3 regions of the Spirillospora sp. NPDC047279 genome follow, and region 3 is predicted to be linked to each of the others. Evidence: riboswitches for the same ligand, from Rfam matches in the RefSeq annotation. Region 3 holds a riboswitch; each other region holds the start of a gene.
What was found. Region 3 has a riboswitch for cobalamin ahead of ABZ810_RS10615 (CbtB domain-containing protein). Riboswitches for the same ligand answer to the same signal wherever they lie in the genome.

Region 1 (7,563 bases), on a different contig from region 3:
CATCCTCGGCGACGTCGGCGCCGCGATGCGCGTCGCCGACGTGGTGCCGACCGGGCTCGTGCACATCAACGACCAGACCGTGAACGACGAGCCGGTCGTCCCGTTCGGCGGCCTCGCCGCGTCCGGCAACGGCTCCCGGTTCGGCGGCCCCGACGCCAACATCGAGGCCTTCACCGAGACCCAGTGGGTCACCGTCCGCGGCGAGATCGCGCCGTACCCGTTCTAGGGCTCAGTCGCGGACGAGGTCGCGCAGCTCGCGCAGCGTGGCCTCGTCCCGGACGCCGGCGATCAGCAGCGTGGTGACAGGGCTCTCGCGCCACAAGCGGAGGCGCTCCTTGATCCGGCCGATCGGGCCGAGCAGCGAGATCGAGTCGGCCAGCTCGGCCGGCACGGCCTTGATCGCCTCGTCGCGCCGGCCCTCCAGGAAGAGCTCCTGGACACGCTTGGCCTGCTCGGCGTAGCCGAGGCGGCCGATCATGTCGAGGTGGAAGTTGTGGTCGCGGGCGCCCATCCCGCCGATGTAGAACGCGAGCGGGATCTTGGCGAACTCGAGCGCCGAGTCGAGGTCGTCGGTGACGATCGTGGTCACCGTGGCGGCGATCTCGAAGTCGTCGGGACGGCCGGCCAGCGACTCGCCGAAGAGCGTGTCGATCTGGGCCGGGTCGACGAAGAGCGGCAGCCAGCCCTGGGTGTGGGACGCCGCCAGCGCGATGTTCTTCGGTCCCTCCGCGCCCAGGTAGACCGGGATCTCCGGGCGCACCGGGTGCACGATCGACTTGAGCGGCTTGCCGAGCCCGGCGCCGCCCGGGTAGGGCAGCGGGTAGTGCGGGCCCTCGCTGGTCACCGGGCCCTCGCGGCGCCACACCTGCCGGACGATGTCGAGGTACTCGCGGGTGCGGGCGAGCGGCTTGGGGAACGGCACGCCGTACCAGCCCTCCACCACCTGCGGGCCGGACGCGCCGAGCCCGAGGATCACCCGGCCGCCCGAGAGCGCGTCGAGGGTGAGCGCGTGCATCGCGGTCGCGGCGGGGGTGCGGGCCGACATCTGGACGACGGCGGTGCCGAGCTTGATGCGCGAGGTGCGCGCGGCGTACCAGGTGAGCGGGGTGAACGCGTCGGACCCGTAGGCCTCGGCCGTGAAGACCACGTCGTAGCCGAGGCGTTCGGCGGCCAGGACCGTCTCGGTCTGGTCGTCGGGGTCGCGCTGCCAGTAGCCGACGTTGATGCCGAGCTTGAGTTCTGCGGTCACGGGTCAACCTCCGGTCTCGACGACGTCTGACGACGCGCACCGGCGATACTAGAACACGTTCTAGTATCGCCGGAAGGGAGGGGTGATCTACAGAGGCGGGTTCAGCGGATCGCGCGGACGAGCGTCGCCCACTCCGCGGCCGAGAGGACCAGTGCGGGCCCGCCCGGATCCTTGGAGTCGCGGACGGCGCGGCGGTGGCCGGAGAGCGAGGCGACCTCGACGCACTGGTCGCCGCTTCCGCTGTGGGAGGACTTGTGCCAGATGGCTTTGGCGAGTTCGGTTCGCACCTTGTTCACGTGCTGCCGCTCCTTGCTGCGTCGAGGAGGAGGCGTGCGGACTCCTCCGGGGGGAGGGCCAGGGCCGTGATCTTGTCGAACCTGGCCTTGTGTTGGGCTATTGCCTCCACGCTTTCGAGATAAACGTCGCCCATGGTCCCCTCCACGTAGGCGATATCGGGGTCGGCGGGGTCCGGGTACGAAAGGATCGTGAATCGGCCGTCCAGCCCGGCGTGCTCGCCCACGTCGTAGGGGAGCACCTGGATCGTGACTCTCGGCCGCCGGACGGCCTCGGCGAGTGACCGGAGCTGGTCGTTCATCACCGTCTTGCCGCCGATCGGCCGGTAGAGCACCGCCTCGTCGAACACCACGTGCAGGCGCGGGGCGTCCTCCCGGTCCAGCAGGGCCTGCCGCGTCAGGCGCGCGGCGATGCGCCGCTCGATCTGGGCCCGGCCGGGCAGCATGCGGCCGGTGGTGATGACGGCCCGCGCGTACTCCTCGGTCTGCAGCAGGCCGTGCACGAGCTGGGGATCCCAGGTGCTGATCTGTGAGGCCTCGTCCTCCAAGGCCACGTAGCTGCCGGCGAACACGTCGGCGTACGCGGTCCACCAGCCGCGCTGGCCCGCCTCGCGGGCGAGGTTGATATAGGCGTCCCGCTCCGGGCTGGGCACGCCGTACAGGTCGAGGATGTCGGCTACATCGCCATGCCGTGGCCGGGTCTGCCCCGTCTCCAGGCGCGAGACCGTGGCCCGTGACCAGCCGAGCCGGTCGGCCACGTCCTGCAGGGTGAGTCCCTGCCCGTCCCGCATCCTGCGAAGCTCCCGAGCCAACCGGCGGCCACGCACCGTGGGCCGGTAGGTCATAGAGGTGAGAGTCCCCTATCCGGGCCGTCCAGTACAACGGGATTGAGCAAGCCGGTAAGAGCAATCTTGGGAAGAGAGTTGCGGCGATGAGAATCTCACGCGACGCTTTGAAATGTGACCACTCGGGGACTGAAAGTGACGGGGCAGTACGTAACCGCGCAAAACGGAACGTCACCCGGGAGGGTTCGTGCAGGCTTCGCCTGAGTTCGCCGACGACGATACGCATCTACCCGGCCGGGTCTGGGCGCTGCCACGCGGCCCTGGCTGTGCCGGTCACGCGCGTTCGGTGCTCGCGGACTCGCTCACCTCGCTGGGCGTCACCCGCGACATCATCTGCGACGCACAGCTCATGGTGAGCGAGCTGGTCACCAACGCTCACCAGCACGCGTCCGACCACGGGCCGCACGAGCTGTGGGTCTACCTGGGCGAGCGCACGGGCACGCGCGCCGCCCAGTGCCAGTCCGCCACCCCGGCCGTACGCGAGGTGCGCTGCGCGGTCTTCGACGGCCACGCCGACGCGAGGCTGCCGGGCTACTCGTGGACGTCCGGCGACTGCGGCCGCGGCCTCAGCATCGTCCGCGAGCTGTCCGAGGGCCGCTGGGGGGTGCTGCGCACCCTCTCCCGGCTGGGCCCGCCCGTGCCGGGCAAGGCCGTCTGGTTCGCCGTGCCCGTCTCCGCCGCGGTGGCGTCCTTCCTCGCCCCGTCGGGCAACGACGACTTCCCGCCCGCGCCCGGCGCCGCCTGAGCGACGCCGCGCCGCCCGAGCAACGGGCGGCCGGGCTCAGGTCCGCTCGACCGCGGGGGCGATGTCGGTGATGAGGGCCAGCAGCGAGCCGGCCAGCAGGGTGTGCACCTGGGCGCGGCCCAGCGTCTTCTCCTGGAGCCACTGGCGGGTCGCCACCTCGGCCAGACCGGAGTACGCGCGCAGCACGGCGCGCAGGGTGTCGGTCGGGTCGGGCACGCGGAGCATCGTCAGCATGTGCTCGACGGTGATGTCGCGGGTCTTGTTGACGATCCGGCGCAGCTCGGGATCCTGGCCGAAGCCCTCGGCGTCGAGCGCCGCCAGCCAGGTGTCGGCGTTGGCCTCGGCGGCGTCGAGGAACAGCCGTACGCAGAGGTCGACGGTCTCGGCGGTGCTCAGCCGGGCGTCGGGCGGCGGGGCCTGGCCGGAGTAGTCGACCGTCAGCCCGCGCACGACCTCCAGGAACAGCTCGCGCTTGGTGCCGAAGTAGTAGTGGATCAGTCCGCGCTGCACCCCGGCCTCGCGTGCGATCGCGGCGGTCGACACCTCCGCGTACGGGAGCTCGGTGAACATCCGCCGGGCCACGCCGAGGATCTGGTCGCGCCGTTCGTCGCGCGGGAGGCGCTGGTAGCTCGCCCGGGACGACCGGGATGGGGACGGAGAGGCCACGCGGACAGCCTATGCGGCTCCGCGGCGCGGTTGCGCGAAGAGCCGCAGCGGGCGCTCGCGTGCGACCAGGTAGTCCGTGGGGCGGTGCCGCATCGACACCGGCGTCACCCGCGCCGCCGCGCGGTTGGCGCTGATCAGCGAGGCGAACGCGGCCGCGCGCGACCGGCTCCACGGAACGTCCAGCTCACGCCGCAGGCGCGCGGGCAGGAGAGCCCCGGCGGCGAGCAGGTTGATCTGCAGGTAGGCGGGCCCCAGCGGCCACGGCATCCGCAGTTTGCGGCTGGTGTCCAGGAGCTTGGCCGAGACCGTGGTGGGGCGCAGCTCGTGCTGGACCACCCCGTCGAAGTAAGCACGGAAGTCCGTGTAAGTGATGGGGCAGTGCCCTTCCGGAACTCCGCAGGCGTAGGCGATCAGCTTCTGCTCCTGGTAGAAGCGCTCGCGGTCGGTGCCGGACAGGCGCCCGAACGTCCGCTCGTACAGGTCGAGCCCGTTGTGGGTGAGCGTCGCCCACACCCACAGCAGCAGGTCGGGGTCGAGCGCCCGGTAGGGCACGCCCTCGTCGGACAGCCCCTCGACGCGCTGGTGGACGCGGCGCAGCTTGACGGCCTGGCGTTCGGAGACCTCGGGCTCGGCGAACGACAGCTTGAGCATGACGTCGGCGGTGCGCCAGAGGCGGGCGAACGGGTCGCTCTCGAAGTCGGAGTACTGCTCGACGCCCGCCGCCACGAGGGGATGCGTCACCTGCAACAGGAGCGTCGGCGCCGCGCCGAGCCCCAGCACGGGCTCGCGCATCACCTTCCAGGACACGTCGCCAGGCCGGAAGGGCAGCCCATCGGATCTCGCCATGGGGCTCAGTAGAACACGTTCTTGGCGCTACGCCAACAGTGCGGGGCGGGGCATCTCACTCCACCGCGACTTGGGCGGCCTGCGGGGGTGTGCGATCCTTGCCTGCGACGGACGCGGAGGAACCCGGTGCGGCGGGGCCGAACGATCGGCCTGCCTATTCCGGGGCTGTCCCGCAACTGTGACCAGGGGAGTTCCCTCTCGCACATGCCACGGCGGCGACGCTGGAAGGCTGAGGGAGAACGGTGATCCGGGAGCCAGGAGACTCCGGCCGTCGGACGAGACCGCCACGGGCGTGGACACCCGAGGGAAGGACGATGAGGCATGCCTGCCTGTCTGATGGGCCGATGAGCCGCCGCCGCGGCGCGGCCACCGCTCGGTACCCCTTTTCCGCCGTCGTCGGCATGGACGACCTCAAGCTGGCGCTGCTCGTCAACGCGGTGTCGCCGGGCGTCGGCGGCGTGCTGGTCCGCGGCGAGAAGGGCACGGCCAAGTCGACGATCGTCCGCGCGCTCGCGGGCCTGCTGCCCGCGCTGGACGTCGTGCCGGGCTGCCGCTTCTCGTGCGACCCGGCCGACCCCGACCCCGACTGCCCGGACGGCCCGCACGCCGACGCGGCCGACGGCGAGGGCCGGGCGGCGCGGCTGGTGGAGCTGCCGGTCGGCGCCTCCGAAGACCGGCTCACCGGCTCGCTCGACATCGAACGGGCGCTGACCGAGGGCGTGAAGGCCTTCGAACCCGGCCTGCTGGCCGCCGCGCACCGCGGCGTCCTCTACGTCGACGAGGTCAACCTGCTGCACGACCATCTCGTCGACCTGCTGCTGGACGCCGCGGCGATGGGAGAGTCGTACGTCGAGCGTGAGGGCGTCTCGGTCCGGCACGCCGCGCGGTTCCTCCTCGTCGGCACGATGAACCCCGAGGAGGGCGAGCTGCGCCCGCAGCTGCTCGACCGGTTCGGGCTGACCGTCGAGGTGGCGGCGACCCGCGACCCGGACGAGCGCGCCGAGGTCGTCCGGCGGCGGCTGCGCTACGAGGAGGACCCGGCGGGCTTCGCGGCCGGCTGGACCGACGCCGAGGCGGAGCTGGCCGGGCGGATCGCGGCGGCGCGCGACCGGCTCGCCGCCGTCGAGCTGACCGACGCCGCGCTCCGCCAGATCACCGCCGTCTGCGCCGCGTTCGAGGTGGACGGCCTGCGCGCCGACCTGGTGACCGCCCGTGCCGCGATCGCGCTGGCCGCCTGGCACGGCCGCACCGCCGTGACCGCCGACGACGTCCGCACGGCCGCCCGCCTGGCCCTCCCGCACCGGCGCCGCCGCGACCCGTTCGACGCGCCCGGCCTGGACCGGCAGAAGCTGGACGAGGTGTTGGACGAGCACGACGAGCACGACGAGCACGACGAGCACGGCGAGCCCGAGCCCCCCGACGACGACCCCGGCGGCCCGGACGGTCCGGACGACCCGGACGGACCGGGCGGTGAGCCGACCCCGCCGCAGGACGGCTCCGCCCCCTCCGAGCCGGACGGCGACCGGCGCCCGGAGCCCAACGGCCAGAAGCCCGCGCCCGAACGCAACGAGCCGGCGCCGGCGGACGCCGCCTACAAGCCCAGGCTCTTCACCGTCCCCGGCACCGGCATGGGCGCTCCGGGCCGCCGCTCCAAGGCGCGCAGCCCGTACGGCCGGGTCTCCGGCTCGCGGCCGGGCGCGCGCGGGCTGCACCTCACCGCGACCCTGCGCGCCGCCGCCCCGCACCAGCACGCGCGCGGCCGCGGCGGGCCCGGCCTGGTCGTCGCGGCCGAAGACCTGCGCGAGAGCGTCCGCGACGGGCGCGAGGGCAACCTCGTGCTGTTCGTCGTGGACGCCAGCGGGTCGATGGCGGCACGGCAGCGCATGCGCGCCGTCAAGGGCGCGGTCCTCAGCCTGCTCCTGGACGCCTACCAGCGGCGCGACAAGGTCGGCCTCATCACGTTCCGCGGCACCGGCGCCGACCTCGCGCTGCCGCCGACGTCCTCGGTCGAGGCGGGGGCGCGGCGGCTGGAAGGGCTGCCGACCGGCGGCCGCACGCCGCTGGCGGCCGGGCTGCTGCGGGCCGCCGAGGTGCTCCGCGTCGAGCGGCTCCGCGACCCGGCCCGGCGCCCCCTCCTCGTGGTGGTGACCGACGGCCGTGCCACCCACGGTCCCGATCCGGCCGCCGCGGCGGGACCGCTCGCCGGAGTGGCCGCGGTCGTGGTCGACTGCGAGTCCGGGCCGGTGCGGCTCGGCCTGTCCGGGCGGCTGGCCGGTCACCTGGGCGCCGAGCTCGTCCGGCTGGACGAGCTGGCCGCCGACGCGCTGGCCGGGGTCGTCCGCGACGTTCGAAGGGTGGCGTGAGCGAGATGCCGCAGGGCAAGCCGGAGTACGTGCCCGACGACGGGCTGACGACCCGCGAGCGCCGCAACCGGCCGCTGGTGATCGTGCACACCGGTCCGGGCAAGGGCAAGTCGACCGCCGCGTTCGGGCTCGCGCTGCGCGCCTGGAACCAGGGCTGGCCGATCGGGGTCTTCCAGTTCGTCAAGTCGGCCAAGTGGCGCATCGGCGAGGAGCGGGCGCTGCGCGTCCTCGGCGAGACGGGCGAGGGCGGCCCGGTGAGCTGGCACAAGATGGGCGAGGGCTGGTCGTGGATCCAGCGGCCGGGCTCGGAGGAGGACCACGAGGCCGACGCCCGCGAGGGCTGGGAGCAGATCAAGCGCGACCTGGCCGCCGAGACCTACCGCTTCTACGTGCTGGACGAGTTCACGTACCCGATGAGGTGGGGCTGGGTCGACGTCGAGGACGTCGTGGCCGCGCTGCGCGAACGTCCCGGCAACCAGCACGTGGTCATCACGGGCCGGGACGCCGACCCGCGGCTGCTGGAGCTCGCCGACCTCGTCACCGAGATGGGCAAGGC
Region 2 (7,563 bases), on a different contig from region 3:
TCGCCGGTCGCGAAGAACGCGACCAAGCGGTTGACCATGTGCACCTCGGCCGGGGTCAGCCGCGCCAGGTCGGCGAGGTCGGAGGCCAGGTCGACCTCCTCCACCGTCCAGGTGTTGCGGATCGCGGCGCGGTAGCGCTCGTAGAAGTCGGGATAGCGCATGGGCCGCAGGGTCAGGTCCATGCCCGGGTCGAGCAGCATGCCGTGCGTTCCGGTTCGTTCGCTCACTGGCAGGCCTCGCAGGATTCGGGGTTCTCGAGGGAGCACGCCACCGCGGCCGACGGCGTAATGGTGTCGTCCGAGGGGGGACGACCCCCCGCTCCCCCCGGAGCGGCTCCGCCGCTGATCGTGGTCTGCGCGATGCGCGTCGCGGGGCGTGAACGCAGGTAGTAGGTGGTCTTCAGTCCCGCGCGCCAGGCGTAGGCGTACATCGAGGAGAGCTTGCCGATGGTCGGCGTCTCCATGAAGAGGTTCAGCGACTGGCTCTGGTCGATGTACGGGGTGCGCGCGGCGGCCAGGTCGATCAGCGCCTTCTGCGGCAGTTCCCACGCGGTGCGGTAGAGCGTGCGCATCTCCTCGGGCAGGTCGACGATCCCCTGCACGGAGCCGTTCGCCTGCTTGACGGCGTCGCGCACGGCGGGCGTCCACAACCCGAGCGACTTGAGGTCGTCGACCAGGTAGTTGTTGATCTGCAGGAACTCGCCGGACAACGTCTCGCGCTTGAAGAGGTTGGAGACCTGCGGCTCGACGCACTCGTAGCAGCCCGCGATGGACGCGATCGTCGCGGTCGGCGCGATCGCGATCAGCAGCGAGTTGCGCAGGCCGTGCTCGGCGATCCGGGCGCGCAGCGCCTCCCATTCCGCGACGCGCCGCGGCGCCGCGTCCGCGAAGTGGTCGAGGTGCAGCCGGCCGCGGGCGGTGCGGGTCTTGGCGTAGGCGGGCAGCGGGCCGTGCTCGGCGGCCAGGTCGGCGGACGCGCCGTACGCGGCCAGCGCGATCTCCTCGGCGATCGTGGTGGACAGCTCGCGCGCCTCGTCCGAGTCGAACGGCAGCCGCATCATGAAGAGGACGTCCGCCAGGCCCATCACGCCGAGCCCGACCGGCCGCCACTTGGTGTTGGCCGCCGCGGCCTCGTCCGTGGGGTAGAAGCCGCGGTCGATCGTGCGGTCCAGGAAACGCACGGCGGTGCGGACGGTCGCGCGCAGCCGTTCCCAGTCCACGCCCGCCGGGGTGGCGTGCCCGGCGAGGTTGACCGAGCCGAGGTTGCAGACGGCGGTCTCGCCGTTGCTGGTCACCTCGATGATCTCGGTGCAGAGGTTGGAGAGGTGGACGGCGTTCCCCGGCTCGGCCGTCTGGTTGCAGGCGCGGTTGGCGGCGTCCTTGAACGTCATCCAGCCGTTGCCGGTCTCGGCGAGCGTGCGCATCATCCGGCCGTACAGCCGGCGGGCCGGGACCCGGCGCACGAACCGGCCGGCGGCCTCGGCGGCCCGGTAGGCGGTGTCGAACTCCTCCCCCCACAGGTCGGCGAGCTCGGGCGCCTCCTTGGGGTCGAACAGCGACCAGTCCGCGTCCGCCTCGACCCGGCGCATGAACTCGTCCGGGATCCAGTTGGCGAGGTTGAGGTTGTGGGTGCGCCGGGCCTCCTCGCCCGTGTTGTCGCGCAGTTCCAGGAACTCCTCGACGTCGGCGTGCCACGGCTCCAGGTAGACGCAGGCCGCGCCCTTGCGGCGGCCGCCCTGGTTGACGGCGGCGACGGACGAGTCGAGGGTGCGCAGCCACGGCACGATGCCGTTCGAGTGCCCGTTGGTGCCCCGGATCAGCGACCCGCGCGACCGCACCTTCGTCCACGAGATGCCGATGCCGCCCGCGTACTTGCTGAGCCGCGCCACCTGCGCGTACCGCTCGTAGATCGACTCCAGCTCGTCGCGCGGCGAGTCGAGCAGGAAGCACGACGACAGCTGCGGGCGGCGGGCGCCGGAGTTGAACAGCGTCGGCGAGCTCGGCAGGTACGACAGCGTGCTGAGCAGCGCGTACAGCTCGGCCGCGTCCTCCACGGCGCCGGTGCCGTCCGAGGGGGGACGACCCTCCGCACCCCCCGGCGCGACCTCGTCGCGATAGGAGAGCCCGCACGCGACGCGCAGCATGAAGTACTGCGGGCGTTCCAGGACGCGCCGCGTGCGCGGGTGCCGCAGCAGGTAGCGGTCATAGACCGTGCGCAGCCCGAAGTACTCGAAGCGGTCGTCGGCGGCCTCGTCGACCAGGTCGTCGAGCGCCGCGGCGTTGGCCGCGACGAACGCCGCGGTCGCGTCGTTCAGCAGGCCCTCGGCGTGCGCGGTGGCCACGGACGCGGAGAACGTGCGCACGCCCTCGGCGGCGGCCTCGTCGGCGATGTGGGCGCTCAGCAGCCGCGCCGCGACCTTGGAGTAGGCGGGCTCGACGGCCACCAGGGCCGCCGCCTCGCCGATCGCCAGCTCCCGCAACCCGGCGGCGTCGACACCGTCGCCCGACCGCACGGCGGACAGGACGCGGCGCGGGTCGACGTCGGCCAGTCCGGTACAGGCGCGCGCGACCTCGGTCTCGATGGAGGATCGGGTCGGCGGTGGCGCGATCAGCTCTTGTGTCACGTGCTCTCTTCCCTCGCGAGCTCGGCCTCCCGAGGGGGCGCACGCGAACAGGAGAGCACGGCACGACGCCGTGACCTGCCCAGCGACCCTCCCACGAGGCCAGTGGACTGTCTCGAACCGGGGAGGCGACCCCCGGGCCCCCGAAGGGGCGACAGGCGTCCTCGCTGCGCTCCGGCGCCTGTCTTCTCCGTGCGGGCAGGTCTTCGGACTCGCGGGCGACGCACCTTTGCAAGGTGCGGCCTACTGGCCGTCGCTTCCCGGCCCGTCTCGACGGGCCAGTGCTCTGTGACGGCGGTCGTTCCCGCTCACCGCTGCGGGGCAGTCCCGGAATTGGCCGGCCGATCTGCATCGGCACGGCCGCACCGGGTTCCCTCTTACGACGCCCCCGCCGACCGGGTGGGCCGCCGCGAGATCACGGGGACTCGGCGTGATCTCGCCGCGGTCCACCCCCACGGCGGGGGCGAACCAGCACGGGCAAGACCCTACATGTTGGTTACGACCATTGCCGCCAGCCCTACATGTTGGGCGTGTCACAGACCACGCCGCGCACCTGCCACGTACGCGCCGCGCCGGAATCGACACGCGGAATCGACACGGGGTGGGGGCATATCGGTCACCGGGACGAGATGGGAGGATGACCCCGCCATGTCCCCAGCCATATCCCCAGCCCCGCCCGCAGGCGGGCCGCGGCCGTACTTCCGCGTCGCCCGGGCGGTGCTCTTCGCCACCGTCTGCATGACGCTGGCCACGGCCGGGCACTCGCTGGTGTCGCCGTCCGCCGTCCCGGCGTGGGCGATCATCGTGGGCTTCGCCGGGGTGCTGGTCGTGGCGGGGGCGCTGGCCGGGCACGAACGGTCACTGCCCACGATCCTGGGCGGGCTGCTCGGCGGCCAGTTCGTCCTGCACAGCCTGTTCGCGAACGCGGCGGGCCCGGCCGAGCACCACGCCGCGGCGGGGACGCCCGTCCCGATGCCCGGGCACGGTTCCGGTACGGGGATGACGCTCGCGCACGTGGCGGCCGCCCTGCTCGCGGCCTGGTGGCTGCGCCGCGGCGAACGTGCCGCCTGGTCGCTGACCCGGCGCCTGGCCGCCAAGGTCGAACGGCCCGTCCGCGACCTGCTGGCCGTCCTGCTCGCCGCCGCCGAACCTCCTCCAGTCCCCGTGCGTACCCCTGTCGTGCGGGTGCGGGCCGTCACCGGCGCCACCGGCAGGGTGTTGCGGCACGAGGTCGTACGACGTGGACCTCCGTCCCGTTCGAGGGCGCTCGCGCACAGCTGAGCGCCGGACGTCACCGGACGCCGCCCCCGGCGTTCCGGCTCTTCCTCACCCCCTCGAACGACTCCCTCGAACGGAGATCTCGCATGTCCGCGTACTCGACGCTGAACGTCCGCAGGCTCGCCGCCGTCACCGGCCTCACCCTCGTCTCGGTCGTGGGCCTCGCCACCGCCGCATCCGCGCACGTCACCGTCAACCCCAAGGAGGCCGTGCAGGGCTCCTACGCCAAGGTGTCCTTCCGGGTGCCGAACGAACGTGACGACGCCGGGACCACCAAGCTCCAGGTCGACCTTCCGATGGACCACCCGCTCGCGTCGGTCTCGGTGCGGCCGGTGCCCGGCTGGTCGGTCAAGGTGGAGAAGTCCAAGCTCACGACCCCGATCAAGGCGCACGGCGCCGAGATCACCCAGGCCGTCTCGCGGATCACCTGGTCCGGCGGCACGATCGAGCCGGGGCAGTTCCAGGAGTTCGACGTCTCGATGGGGCAACTGCCCGACGACACCGACCGGCTGGTGTTCAAGGCGACCCAGACGTACTCGGGCGGCGAGGTCGTCAAGTGGGACCAGGAGCCCAAGGACGGGCAGGAGGAGCCGGAGCACCCCGCTCCGGTCCTCAAGCTGACCAAGGCCGCGGCGGCGACCGGCGCGGGCGCGTCGGGCGCGCCGACGGTCACGACGGTGTCGGCCACCGGCGCCAAGGCCGGGAGCGCCGACGACGGCACCGCCCGCCTGCTCGGCGGGCTGGGCCTGGCGGCCGGCGTCGTCGGCATCGCGGTCGGCGGATTCGGCATCGCGCGCGGAAGGAGCAAGGCATGACGGTCTTCTCGCGGATCGGGGCGGCCACTCTGTCTGCCACCCTGTCTGCCACCCTGTCGGCCACCCTGTCGGCCACCGTGGCGACCGGTGCCGTGCTGGCGCTGACCGCCGCACCGGCGTCGGCCCACACGGCCCTGGAGAGCTCGAACCCGAAGGCCAGGTCGGCGGTCGAGGCGCCCACCGAGATCACGCTGAAGTACAACCAGCCGATCACGCTCCCGCGGGTGATCCTCACCGACGCCCAGGGCGGCAAGCACACCGCGGGCGCGCCCAGGGCGGTGGACGGCCTGGTGACGCAGCCGGTCGCCGGGACGTTGCCGAACGGCGAGTACACCGTGGGCTGGCGGGTCGTGTCGGCGGACGGCCATCCCGTCAGCGGCACCTTCACGTTCACCGTGAAGGGCTCGCCGGCACCCGCGGGCGGCGGCGCCGCGAGCGGGGTCGTGACGTCGGCGCCCGCCTCGCCGCAGGCGGCCATCACGCTCAACCGGACGACGTCGTCCTCCGAGGACGACTCGGGCGGCTCCGGCGGCTGGTTGTGGCTCGGCCTGATCGCGCTGGTCGTGGTGGCGGTCGGCGGCGCGGTCGCGGCCGTCGTCAAGCGCCGCCCCTCTGGCGGGACGGGCGGGACGGGCGCCTAGCGTCCGCTCGCGCACGCGGCGTGATCGTGCCTGGAGACGCCTCAAAGCTCTCCTTATGATTCGAGCATGCTCGAGTCACGGCACATCCGCACGTTTCAGGAAGTGGTCCGGGAGGGGTCGTACTCGGGCGCCGCACGGGCGCTCGGGTACACCCAGCCCGCGATCACGCAGCAGATGAAGGCCCTGGAACGGGCCGTCGGCATGCCGCTGTTCGTCCGGGCCGGGCGCGGCCTCCAGCTCACCGAGGCGGGCACGGTCCTGGCCCGGCACGCCGAGGTGATCGTCGGCGACCTGACGGCGGCACAGGAGCAGTTGCGGGCCCTGGCCAGGCTGGAGGCCGGGCTGGTGCGCGTCTGCGCGTTCCCCAGCGCCAACGCCACGCTCGTGCCGACCGCGATGGCGGGCCTGCTGGCCACCCACCCGGGCATCCGGGTCGAACTGCAGGAGGCCGAGCCGCCCGAGTCCGTGCAGCGGCTGCTGCGCGGCGAGAGCGACATCGCGCTGTCGTTCACCTACCCGGGCCCGCAGACCGGCCTGCCGGACGACCTCCTGGAGATCCCCCTGATGGAGGACCTGCTGACGGTGTTGCTGCCGACGGGCCATCCGCTCGTCCGGCACCACGCCGTACGGCTGGAGGACCTGGCGAACGAGCGGTGGATCGCGGGCTGCCCGCGCTGCCGGGCCAACCTCCTGCACCTGTGCGCAGAGGAGGGGTTCGTGCCGGACATCGTGTTCAGCACCGACGACAACCTCGCCGTCCAGAGCCTGGTGGCGGCGGGCGTCGGCATCGCCCTGATGCCCGCCCTGGTGTTGTCGTTCCTGTGCCACTCCAAGGTCACGGGACGTGTGGTGGCGCGGCAGCCCACCCGGAAGGTGTCGGCGTACGTCCTGCGCGACCACCAGCGCATCCCCGCCGTCGACCTCGTGCTCGGCGAGCTGAAGGCGGCGGCCGAGGCCCGCGTCGGCTGCTGACTCCCAGCCGGCGGCGCCCCTGCCCGGCGGCTGATCCATAACGGGGGCTTTGAACGATCCAAGAGATCGTCGTTAGACGTTATGGGTCGCCCCCATGACCCTGGGGGTCATGGCCGCTCTCACCACCCCGACCACGCCCGCCCTCGACGGCGTCATCGGCTCGATCCGCGAGATCGTCCAGCGCGGGCTGGCCCCGGGGCCGACCGCGCATCTGGCAGGCCAGGCGCTGCGGCCGTGCCTCGGCAGGCCCGGCCTGCTCACGCCGGAGCAGTGCGAGGGCGATCCCGACCGGTACCGCCAGCACGTCCTGCACGCCGAGCCCGACGGGAGCTTCTCGGTCGTCGCGCTGGTGTGGCTGCCCGGCCAGCGCACCTGCGTCCACGACCACGTGTCGTGGTGCGTGACCGGCGTGCACGAGGGCTGGGAGAGCGAACGCCGCTACCTGCTGGAGTCCGACGGCCGCCGTTCGCGGCTGGTGGCCGTCGAGGACGTGGTGAACCCCGTCGGCGCCGTCGCCGCGTTCGCGCCGCCCGGCGACATCCACAGGGTGTGCAACGCGGGCACCACCAAGGCCATCTCGATCCACCTCTACGGCGCGGACATCGCCCGCCTCGGCACCAGTATCCGCCGCACCTATCCCGACCCGCGCCCCGACCCGGCCGACGAGTCGTGAGCCAGGCGCATCCCGCCCTCGGCGCCCCGCGCGCACGCCCCGCGGCCCGGCTCGGCCGGAACACCGCCGCGACGCCGTCCTGGCCGTCCGGCCTGCGGCGGAACGCGCCCGGCCTGTGCCTGGCGGCTCTCGGGGTGGCGGCGGCGATGCTCGTCCACGAGCTGGTGCCCGCCGTCCCGGTGCTGACCGCCGCGATGGTGCTCGGCATCGGCGCGGCGCACCTGCCCGGCCTGCGCGCCCTGACCCGGGGCGCCGCGCGGCCCGGCCTGTCGCTCTCGGCCAAGCGCCTGATGCGGGTCGCCATCGTGCTGCTGGGCCTGCAACTGAGCCTGTCGGACGTGCTCGGCCTCGGCTGGCGCACGGCCCTGATGGTGGTCGCCGTCGTGGCCGCGACGTTCACCGGCACCCTGTGGATGGGGCGCCGGCTGGGACTGCCCGGCGACCAGCCGCTCCTGGTGGCCACCGGCTACTCGATCTGCGGCGCGTCCGCGATCGGCGCGGTCAGCCAGACGACCAGGAGCGACGAGCGCGACGTGGCCAACGCCGTGGCCGTCGTGACGCTCT
Region 3 (7,563 bases):
CCTGTCGTCCTCGTCGCCGAAGAACTCTCCCCGGCCGGCATCGCCGTGCTGGAGTCCGATTTCGAGGTCCGCTCCGTCGACGGTGCCGACCGCGAGCAGCTGCTGCCGGCCGTCGCCGACGTCGACGCCCTGATCGTCCGCAGCGCCACCAAGGTCACCGCCGAGGTGTTCCAGCACGCCAGGAAGCTCCGCGTGGTCGCCCGCGCGGGCGTCGGCCTCGACAACGTCGACGTCGAGGCGGCCACCAAGGCCGGCGTCATGGTCGTCAACGCGCCGACCTCCAACATCGTCACCGCCGCCGAGCACGCGATCGCGCTGCTGCTGGCGACCGCCCGCAACGTGCCGCAGGGCCACGGCGCGCTCAAGCAGGGCGAGTGGAAGCGCTCCAAGTACACCGGCGTGGAGCTTCAGGGCAAGACCGTCGGCGTGCTCGGCCTCGGCCGCATCGGCGTGCTGGTCGCCCAGCGCCTCGCCGCGTTCGACATGAACGTGATCGCCTACGACCCGTACGTGCAGGCCGCCCGCGCCGCCCAGCTGGGTGTGAAGCTGGTCACCATCGACGAGCTGCTGCGCGAGAGCGACTTCATCACCGTGCACCTGCCCAAGACGCCCGAGACCCTCGGTCTCATCGGCGACAAGGAGCTGCACCAGGTCAAGCCCGAGGTGCGCATCGTCAACGCGGCCCGCGGCGGCATCGTCGACGAGGCGGCGCTCGACCTGGCGATCAAGGACGGCCGGGTGGCCGGCGCCGGCATCGACGTGTTCAGCACCGAGCCGTGCACCGACAGCCCGCTGTTCCACCACGACAACGTCGTGGTCACCCCGCACCTGGGCGCCAGCACCCACGAGGCGCAGGAGAAGGCGGGCACCCAGGTCGCCCGCTCGGTCAAGCTCGCGCTGTCCGGCGAGTTCGTACCCGACGCGGTCAATGTCCAGGGCGGCGCGGTCGCCGAGGACGTCAAGCCCGGCCTGCCGCTCGCCGAGAAGCTCGGCCGCATCTTCACCGCGCTGGCCGGCGGCGTGCCGGTCCGGCTCGACGTGGTGGTGCGCGGCGAGATCACCGGCCACGACGTCAAGGTCCTGGAGCTCGCGGCGCTCAAGGGCGTGTTCGTCGACGTGATCGAGGAGGCGGTGACGTTCGTCAACGCCCCGCTGCTCGCCCGCGACCGCGGCGTCGAGGTCACGCTCACCACCAGCGAGGACTCGCCCGACTGGCGCAACGTGGTCCAGGTCCGCGGCACGATGGCCGACGGCGAGGTGATCTCGGTCTCCGGCACGCTCACCGGGCCCAAGCACATCGAGCGGATCATCGAGATCAACGGCTACGACATGGAGCTCCTGCCCACCGAGCACATGGCGTTCTTCACCTACACCGACCGTCCGGGCATCGTCGGCGTGGTCGGCAAGCTGCTCGGCGACACCGGCGTCAACATCGCCGGCATGCAGGTCGGCCGGGCGGCCAAGGGCGCGCAGGCGCTGATCGCCCTCACCGTCGACTCCGCCATCCCGACCGAGCTGGTTGACGGCATCAAGGCCGAGATCGGCGCCGAGATGGGCCGCCGGGTGGACCTCGAGTCCTGACCCGCGCTGTCAGGCCGTGATCCCGTCCGCGACGGGATCACGGCCTTCGTGTTTCCGCAGGTAGCTCGGCCGTTCGTCTCATCATGTGAGAACATCGGCCACCGGTCGGGACACCTGCCGGGACCGGAGGTACCGTGGATTCCAGTCATGCGGCGCTTCGTGGTAATCCTTCGCTGCCGCAGCGGGGCCTGAACGGCAGGCCGCCACCCGCTGCGGAGTGAGGTGACGGCCGTAAGTCCTGTTCGGTGTCACACCGTGCGAACCACGGTGGCCGAGCACCCCGGCACAGCAGCAACCGCATTTACGGAGCGAAGCCCATGAACGAGACTTTCAACGCCGCGCCCGCCGACGAGCCGGCCGCGCCCGCCCGCGACCAGGACGAGGCCTCGCGAGCCCTGCAGATGGCCCTGGACCGCCGCGACAACGGCGGCCTGCCCACCAGCTGAGGCTCGCGCGGCAGACGAGACCCGCGCGGCTGAGGCTCTGCGCGGCGTCTGACGACCCGCGCGGCCAGACTCACCGCGACCGCCGTGGCCGGATGACCGGCCGCGGCGGTCGCGCGTTACGTTGGAGTCCGCCCGGGAGCGGGAGCGGCGAACGAGCGGAGGGAGAGGCGTGACGATCGCGGTCACCGGCGCGCTGCGCGAGGCGGCGAAGCTCGGCCCCTACTTCTCGATCGTCACCGATCCCGACGAGGAGGCCGACCCGACCTGGCGGCCGCTGCCGGAGAAGGATCCCGAACGCCTGCTCGGCCTGGTCGACGCCTACGCCGAACGGCTCGGCACCGGCGAACGCCGGGTCGCCGCGTCGATCCTCTTCCAGGGGCTGGCGTCCCGGCTCTGGTCGCCGGCGGTCGCCGCGGCCGCCCTGGGCGCCGTGCCGGACCTGTCGAGCCTGCACTGGCGCTGGGCGCCGGGGGCGCCGGTCGCCCTGTGGCTGGCCGCCCCGTCGAGCCTGCCCGGCGACCCGGCGGACGCCCTGCACGGCACGGTCGTACGGGGCCAGCTGATGCCGCTCAGGGAGACGATGCTCCAGACCGTGGGGCTGGCGGACGGGCTGCTGTGGGGCAACGCCGCGTCGGCCCTGGCCGGAACGCTCCGCGCGGGAACGCTCCGGCCGGACCTGGCCACACCGCTGCGCGCCCTCGTCCGCGACCTGTTCGCCCGTGCCCCGCTCGCGGGCACGGGCACGTTCGAACAGGGGCGCGGCTTCGTGCGGCGCAGCTGCTGCCTCTACTACCGGGTGCCGCCCGGCGGCGAGATGTGCGGCGACTGCGCGCTGCTGCCCCGCTGACCGGTGGCTATCCCTGGACGGGCTCGGCTTTCGAGCCCGGGGCCGGAGCGGACGGCGCCGCCCGCCGGAAGGCCCGTTCGGTCAGGGCGCCGAACAGCAGCCCCAGCGTCGACCACAACACCACCTGGATGCCCAGCGAGGCGACGCGGAAGTCCCAGAGCACCGTGGCCGGGAACCCGTCCGCCACCGCGTCGGGCTCGGGCGTGAGGCGGTAGACGAGCGCGACGACGACGGCGAAGCCGACCGCCGCGACGATCGTCGCGTTCCACGGGCCCAGCCGCGGCAGCAGGCGCCGCTGGACGATCACGGCGGCCGCCGTCGCGAGCAGGCCGAGCGCGACCATGCCGAAGTAGATCGCGGTGCGCTCGCCGATGGTCTCGGGGTCGCCGACAGCCGGGGGAGTGGGCGGGTACTTGAGGAACGGCACGACCACGACCGCCGTGAAGCCGCCGACGGCGACCAGGGCGGCCGTCGCGCGGGCGCCGAGCGCGCCGAGCCGGCCGTACGCGAACGCGAACGCGATGGCGAAGAGCCCGCCGACCGCGACGCCGTAGACCACCATGGCCGTGATCAGGCCGGTGGTCTTCTGGACGGTGCGGCTGACGACCTCGGGCTCCTCGGCCGCCGCGCCGGCGTGGTCGTGGGCCGCGCCGGCCTCCTCGAAGGCGATGGCGTGGCCGACCTGCGGTTCACCGTAGATCCAGGCGATCAGGAGGGCGAGCGCCGCCGCCGCGACGCCGACGAGCATGCCGCGGATGAGAAGTGAGCGCATCATCAGTGGCAGGGGAACCCGAGCAGGTGACGGCCGTCGTGCGTGAACTCGTGCACCCAGGTGCCGCCGAAGAGCGAGGTCGCGCCCTGTTCGGCGCCCACGAAGTAGATGAGCACGAGCGCCAGGACCAGGGCGAAGACCGCCCAGGGCAGGATCTTGCGGACGGGGACGCGCAGCGGTACGGGCTGCTCCGGTGCCTGCGACGACGGCACGGCTGACTGGGCCATGGGGTCTCCTCACGGGGTGCACTCGCCCCGGTGACGGGAGGACGACAGGTCAGTTCCTGACTCCCGGGGCCCTGACGGGAGGGCCCCGGACACAGTGGCGGGACCGTCCTGGAGTCGCACCAGGTTCCTGCGCACTGTCGCCTCGTTTGTGAACTTGTCGGGGAGAGCGTCCCCTTTGCCGAGGCGCACCGTCAAGTCGGCGGAGGGTGACAAAGACCCAGCCCCGGAACGATCAGGGCGGCCGCGGCCGGCGCGGGACGTGGGGGAGGGCCGAGACGGCCATCTCGGATCGTGAGACCGATGCTCACGAACTGAGACGTTGCGGTAGAGTGCGCGCATGGTTTCCCGCAACGTCCGTCTGGCCGTGATCGCCGGTGACGGGATCGGCCCCGAGGTCGTCGCCGAGGGGCTCAAGGTCCTCGAGGCCGTCGCCCCCTCGTCCGGCCTCACCTTCGAGCAGACCCCGTACGACCTCGGCGCCGCCCGCTGGCACCGGACCGGCGAGGTGCTGCCCGACTCGGTGCTCGACGAACTGCGCGGCCAGGACGCCATTCTGCTCGGCGCCATCGGCGACCCGACCGTCCCCAGCGGCACGCTGGAGCGCGGGCTGCTGCTGCGCATGCGGTTCGAGCTCGACCAGTACGTCAACCTGCGGCCGGTCAAGCTGCTGCCCGGGGCCTCCACCCCGCTGGCCGACGTGCAGCCCGAGGACATCGACATGGTCGTCGTCCGCGAGGGCACCGAGGGCCCGTACGCGGGCGTCGGAGGCGTGCTCCGCAAGGGCACCCCGCACGAGGTCGCCACCCAGGAGAGCGTCAACACCGCCCTCGGCGTCGAGCGGATCATCCGCTACGCGTTCGAGCAGGCCGCGGCCCGCCCGCGCAAGAAGCTGACGCTGGTCCACAAGGACAACGTGCTGACCTTCGCCGCCGGGCTCTACCAGCGTTACCTCAAGGAGCTCTCCGCCGAGTTCCCGCAGGTCGAGGTCGACTACAGCCACGTCGACGCGGCCACCATGTTCTTCGTCAACCAGCCGCGGCGCTACGACGTGATCGTCACCGACAACCTGTTCGGCGACATCATCACCGACCTCGGCGCCGCGGTGGCCGGCGGCATCGGGCTCGCCGCCTCCGGCAACATCAACCCCACCGGCGCGGCGCCGTCGATGTTCGAGCCGGTGCACGGCAGCGCCCCCGACATCGCGGGCCAGGGCAAGGCCGACCCGACCGCTACGATCCTGTCCGTCGTCATGCTGCTGGACCACCTGGCCACGATCGAGCCCGGTGCGGCCGAGGCCGCGCGGCGCGTCGAGCAGGCCGTCGCCGACGACCTGCTGGAGCGTCCGGGCCTGGGTGCGCGGTCCACGGCGCAGGTCGGCGACGCGATCGCGAAGCGAGTATCCGGCTAGGGGCACGCCTCTCTGGACTTACTCAGGGGAACTCCGGGCGTGCCTCGCGGCGCGCCCGGTTTTCGCGTGCGCCCCGTGATCGAGGAGCGGGACTGGACGAAGTACGACAATGGGCATTAAGGAATGCCGTACGGCAACGGGGCCGTGGTGGCGATCCGGGAGAGGACCGAGACGATGAGCACCACCCTTGACTTCGAGATCATCCCCAGCGAGCAGCCGACGCCGGCCGCGGAGCGCGAGCGCATCCTGGCCGACCCGGGGTGGGGGGTGCACTTCACGGATCACATGGTCACGATCCGGTACAAGGAGGGCAAGGGCTGGTACGACGCCCGCCTGGAGCCCTACGGGCCGATCCCGATGGACCCCGCCAGCCAGGTCCTGCACTACTCCCAGGAGCTGTTCGAGGGCCTCAAGGCCTACCGCCAGGCCGACGGGTCGATCGTCACGTTCCGCCCGTACGCCAACGCCGCCCGGATGAACCGCTCCGCCCGCCGGATGGCCATGCCGGAGATCCCCGAGCAGCTGTTCGTGGACGCGCTGGAGACCCTGGTCCGCACCGACCGCGACTGGATCCCCGGCCAGGAGGGGCAGAGCCTCTACCTGCGGCCGTTCATGTTCGCGACCACCCGTGCCCTCGGCGTCAACCGGCCCGCCGACGAGTTCCTCTTCATGGTCATCGCGTCCCCGTCCGGCCTCTACTACCCGCGCGGCATCAAGCCCGTCAGGGTCTGGCTGTCGCAGGACTACGTGCGCGCCGCTCCGGGCGGCACCGGTGAGGCCAAGACCGGCGGCAACTACGCCGCCTCGTTCGCCGGGCAGGCCCAGGCCGTCGCGCACGGCTGCGACCAGGTGGTCTGGCTCGACGCGCACGAGCACCGCTGGGTCGAGGAGGTCGGGTCGATGAACCTGATCTTCGTGTACGGGGAGGGCCCGAACGCGCGGCTCCTCACCCCGGCGCTCAACGGCTCGCTGCTGGCGGGGATCACCCGCGACTCCATGCTCAAGCTCGCCCCGGACCTCGGCATCCCGGTCGAGGAGGGCAAGATCAGCATCGAGGACTGGCAGTCGGGCTGCGAGAGCGGCGCGATCACCGAGGTCTTCGGCTGCGGCACCGCCGCCATCATCAGCCCGGTCGGCCACGTCAAGGGCGCCGACCGCGAGTGGGGCATCGGCACCGGCGAGCCGGGCGTGATCTCCATGAAGCTCCGCGAGGAGCTGATCGGCATCCAGTACGGCACCAAGCCCGACCCCTACGGCTGGGTCCACAAGATCGCGTGATGTCGTGCGGCGCCGGTCCCATCTCGGGGCCGGCGCCGCCGTCGTCTCGATATTTGAGATCGATGTCTTATCTGCTCGAACGGTGTGGCATGCTTGCTCGCATCATGCGCTACAGCCTCGTAATTATCGGCTGGCGCGCCGGCAGCTAACGGGACATCGCCGGCGCGCAGACCTCTCACGTCCGTGGGGGGTTTTTTGCATTCCAGGACCCGTTCCCGGGCGAGTGCACGCGCCAGCCAGACCCCGAGGGGGATTTCGATGCAGGGCGACGGATTCCACGTCTACGACACGACGCTTCGCGACGGCTCGCAGCAGGAGGGCCTCAACCTCTCCGTGGCCGACAAGCTCGTCGTCGCGCGCCACCTCGACGAGCTCGGGGTCGGCTTCATCGAAGGCGGCTGGCCCGGCGCCAACCCCAAGGACACCGAATTCTTCCGGCGGGCTCGGACCGAGCTCGACCTGAAGCACGCGCAGCTCACCGCGTTCGGCGCGACCCGCCGGGCCGGTGTGCGGGCCGCCGACGACCCTCAGGTGGCCGCCCTGCGCGACTCCGGCGCGCCGGTCGTGACCCTTGTCGCCAAGAGTCACGACAGGCACGTCGAGCTGGCCCTCCGCACGACGCTGGAGGAGAACCTCGCGATGATCCGCGACACCGTCTCCCACCTGCGTGCGGAGGGCCAACGAGTCTTCCTGGACGCCGAGCACTTCTTCGACGGCTACCACGCCAACCGCGCCTACGCGCTGGAGGTCGTACGGACCGCCGCCGAGGCCGGCGCCGACGTCATCGCGCTCTGCGACACCAACGGCGGCATGCTCCCCGACGAGCTCGCCGACGTCGTCCACGAGGTGGTCTCCGCCGGCGCCCGCGTCGGCATCCACTGCCACGACGACTCCGGCTGCGCCGTCGCCAACTCGCTCGCGGCCGTCCGCGCCGGGGCGACGCACGTGCAGGGCTGCGCCAACGGCTACGGCGAACGGTCCGGCAACGCCAACCTCTTCACGGT

Region 1: it holds a riboswitch for cobalamin, as region 3 does, so the genes downstream of both, ABZ810_RS27650 (putative cobaltochelatase) here and ABZ810_RS10615 (CbtB domain-containing protein) in region 3, are expected to answer to the same signal.
Region 2: it holds a riboswitch for cobalamin, as region 3 does, so the genes downstream of both, ABZ810_RS06355 (ribonucleoside-diphosphate reductase subunit alpha) here and ABZ810_RS10615 (CbtB domain-containing protein) in region 3, are expected to answer to the same signal.

What each region holds. Positions count from the first base shown of each region.
Region 1 covers NZ_JBEYUA010000011.1:117,908-125,470, forward strand. Annotated here, with positions in the region: gene ABZ810_RS27615 (benzaldehyde dehydrogenase) at 1-226, shown strand, start outside; gene ABZ810_RS27620 (LLM class F420-dependent oxidoreductase) at 230-1,249, opposite strand; gene ABZ810_RS27625 (DUF397 domain-containing protein) at 1,351-1,545, opposite strand; gene ABZ810_RS27630 (helix-turn-helix transcriptional regulator) at 1,542-2,387, opposite strand; gene ABZ810_RS27635 (ATP-binding protein) at 2,575-3,132, shown strand; gene ABZ810_RS27640 (helix-turn-helix domain-containing protein) at 3,169-3,798, opposite strand; gene ABZ810_RS27645 (oxygenase MpaB family protein) at 3,808-4,644, opposite strand; cobalamin riboswitch at 4,761-4,909, shown strand; gene ABZ810_RS27650 (putative cobaltochelatase) at 4,989-7,007, shown strand; gene cobO (cob(I)yrinic acid a,c-diamide adenosyltransferase) at 7,013-7,563, shown strand, end outside.
Region 2 covers NZ_JBEYUA010000002.1:462,959-470,521, forward strand. Annotated here, with positions in the region: gene ABZ810_RS06350 (ribonucleotide-diphosphate reductase subunit beta) at 1-227, opposite strand, end outside; gene ABZ810_RS06355 (ribonucleoside-diphosphate reductase subunit alpha) at 224-2,623, opposite strand; cobalamin riboswitch at 2,821-3,000, opposite strand; gene ABZ810_RS06360 (hypothetical protein) at 3,269-3,901, shown strand; gene ABZ810_RS06365 (YcnI family protein) at 3,985-4,713, shown strand; gene ABZ810_RS06370 (copper resistance CopC family protein) at 4,710-5,354, shown strand; gene ABZ810_RS06375 (LysR substrate-binding domain-containing protein) at 5,421-6,326, shown strand; gene ABZ810_RS06380 (cysteine dioxygenase family protein) at 6,436-6,999, shown strand; gene ABZ810_RS06385 (putative sulfate exporter family transporter) at 6,996-7,563, shown strand, end outside.
Region 3 covers NZ_JBEYUA010000004.1:62,715-70,277, forward strand. Annotated here, with positions in the region: gene serA (phosphoglycerate dehydrogenase) at 1-1,581, shown strand, start outside; gene ABZ810_RS10600 (hypothetical protein) at 1,899-2,027, shown strand; gene ABZ810_RS10605 ((2Fe-2S)-binding protein) at 2,197-2,874, shown strand; gene ABZ810_RS10610 (CbtA family protein) at 2,882-3,649, opposite strand; gene ABZ810_RS10615 (CbtB domain-containing protein) at 3,649-3,873, opposite strand; cobalamin riboswitch at 3,903-4,046, opposite strand; gene ABZ810_RS10620 (3-isopropylmalate dehydrogenase) at 4,211-5,281, shown strand; gene ABZ810_RS10625 (branched-chain amino acid aminotransferase) at 5,456-6,559, shown strand; gene cimA (citramalate synthase) at 6,818-7,563, shown strand, end outside.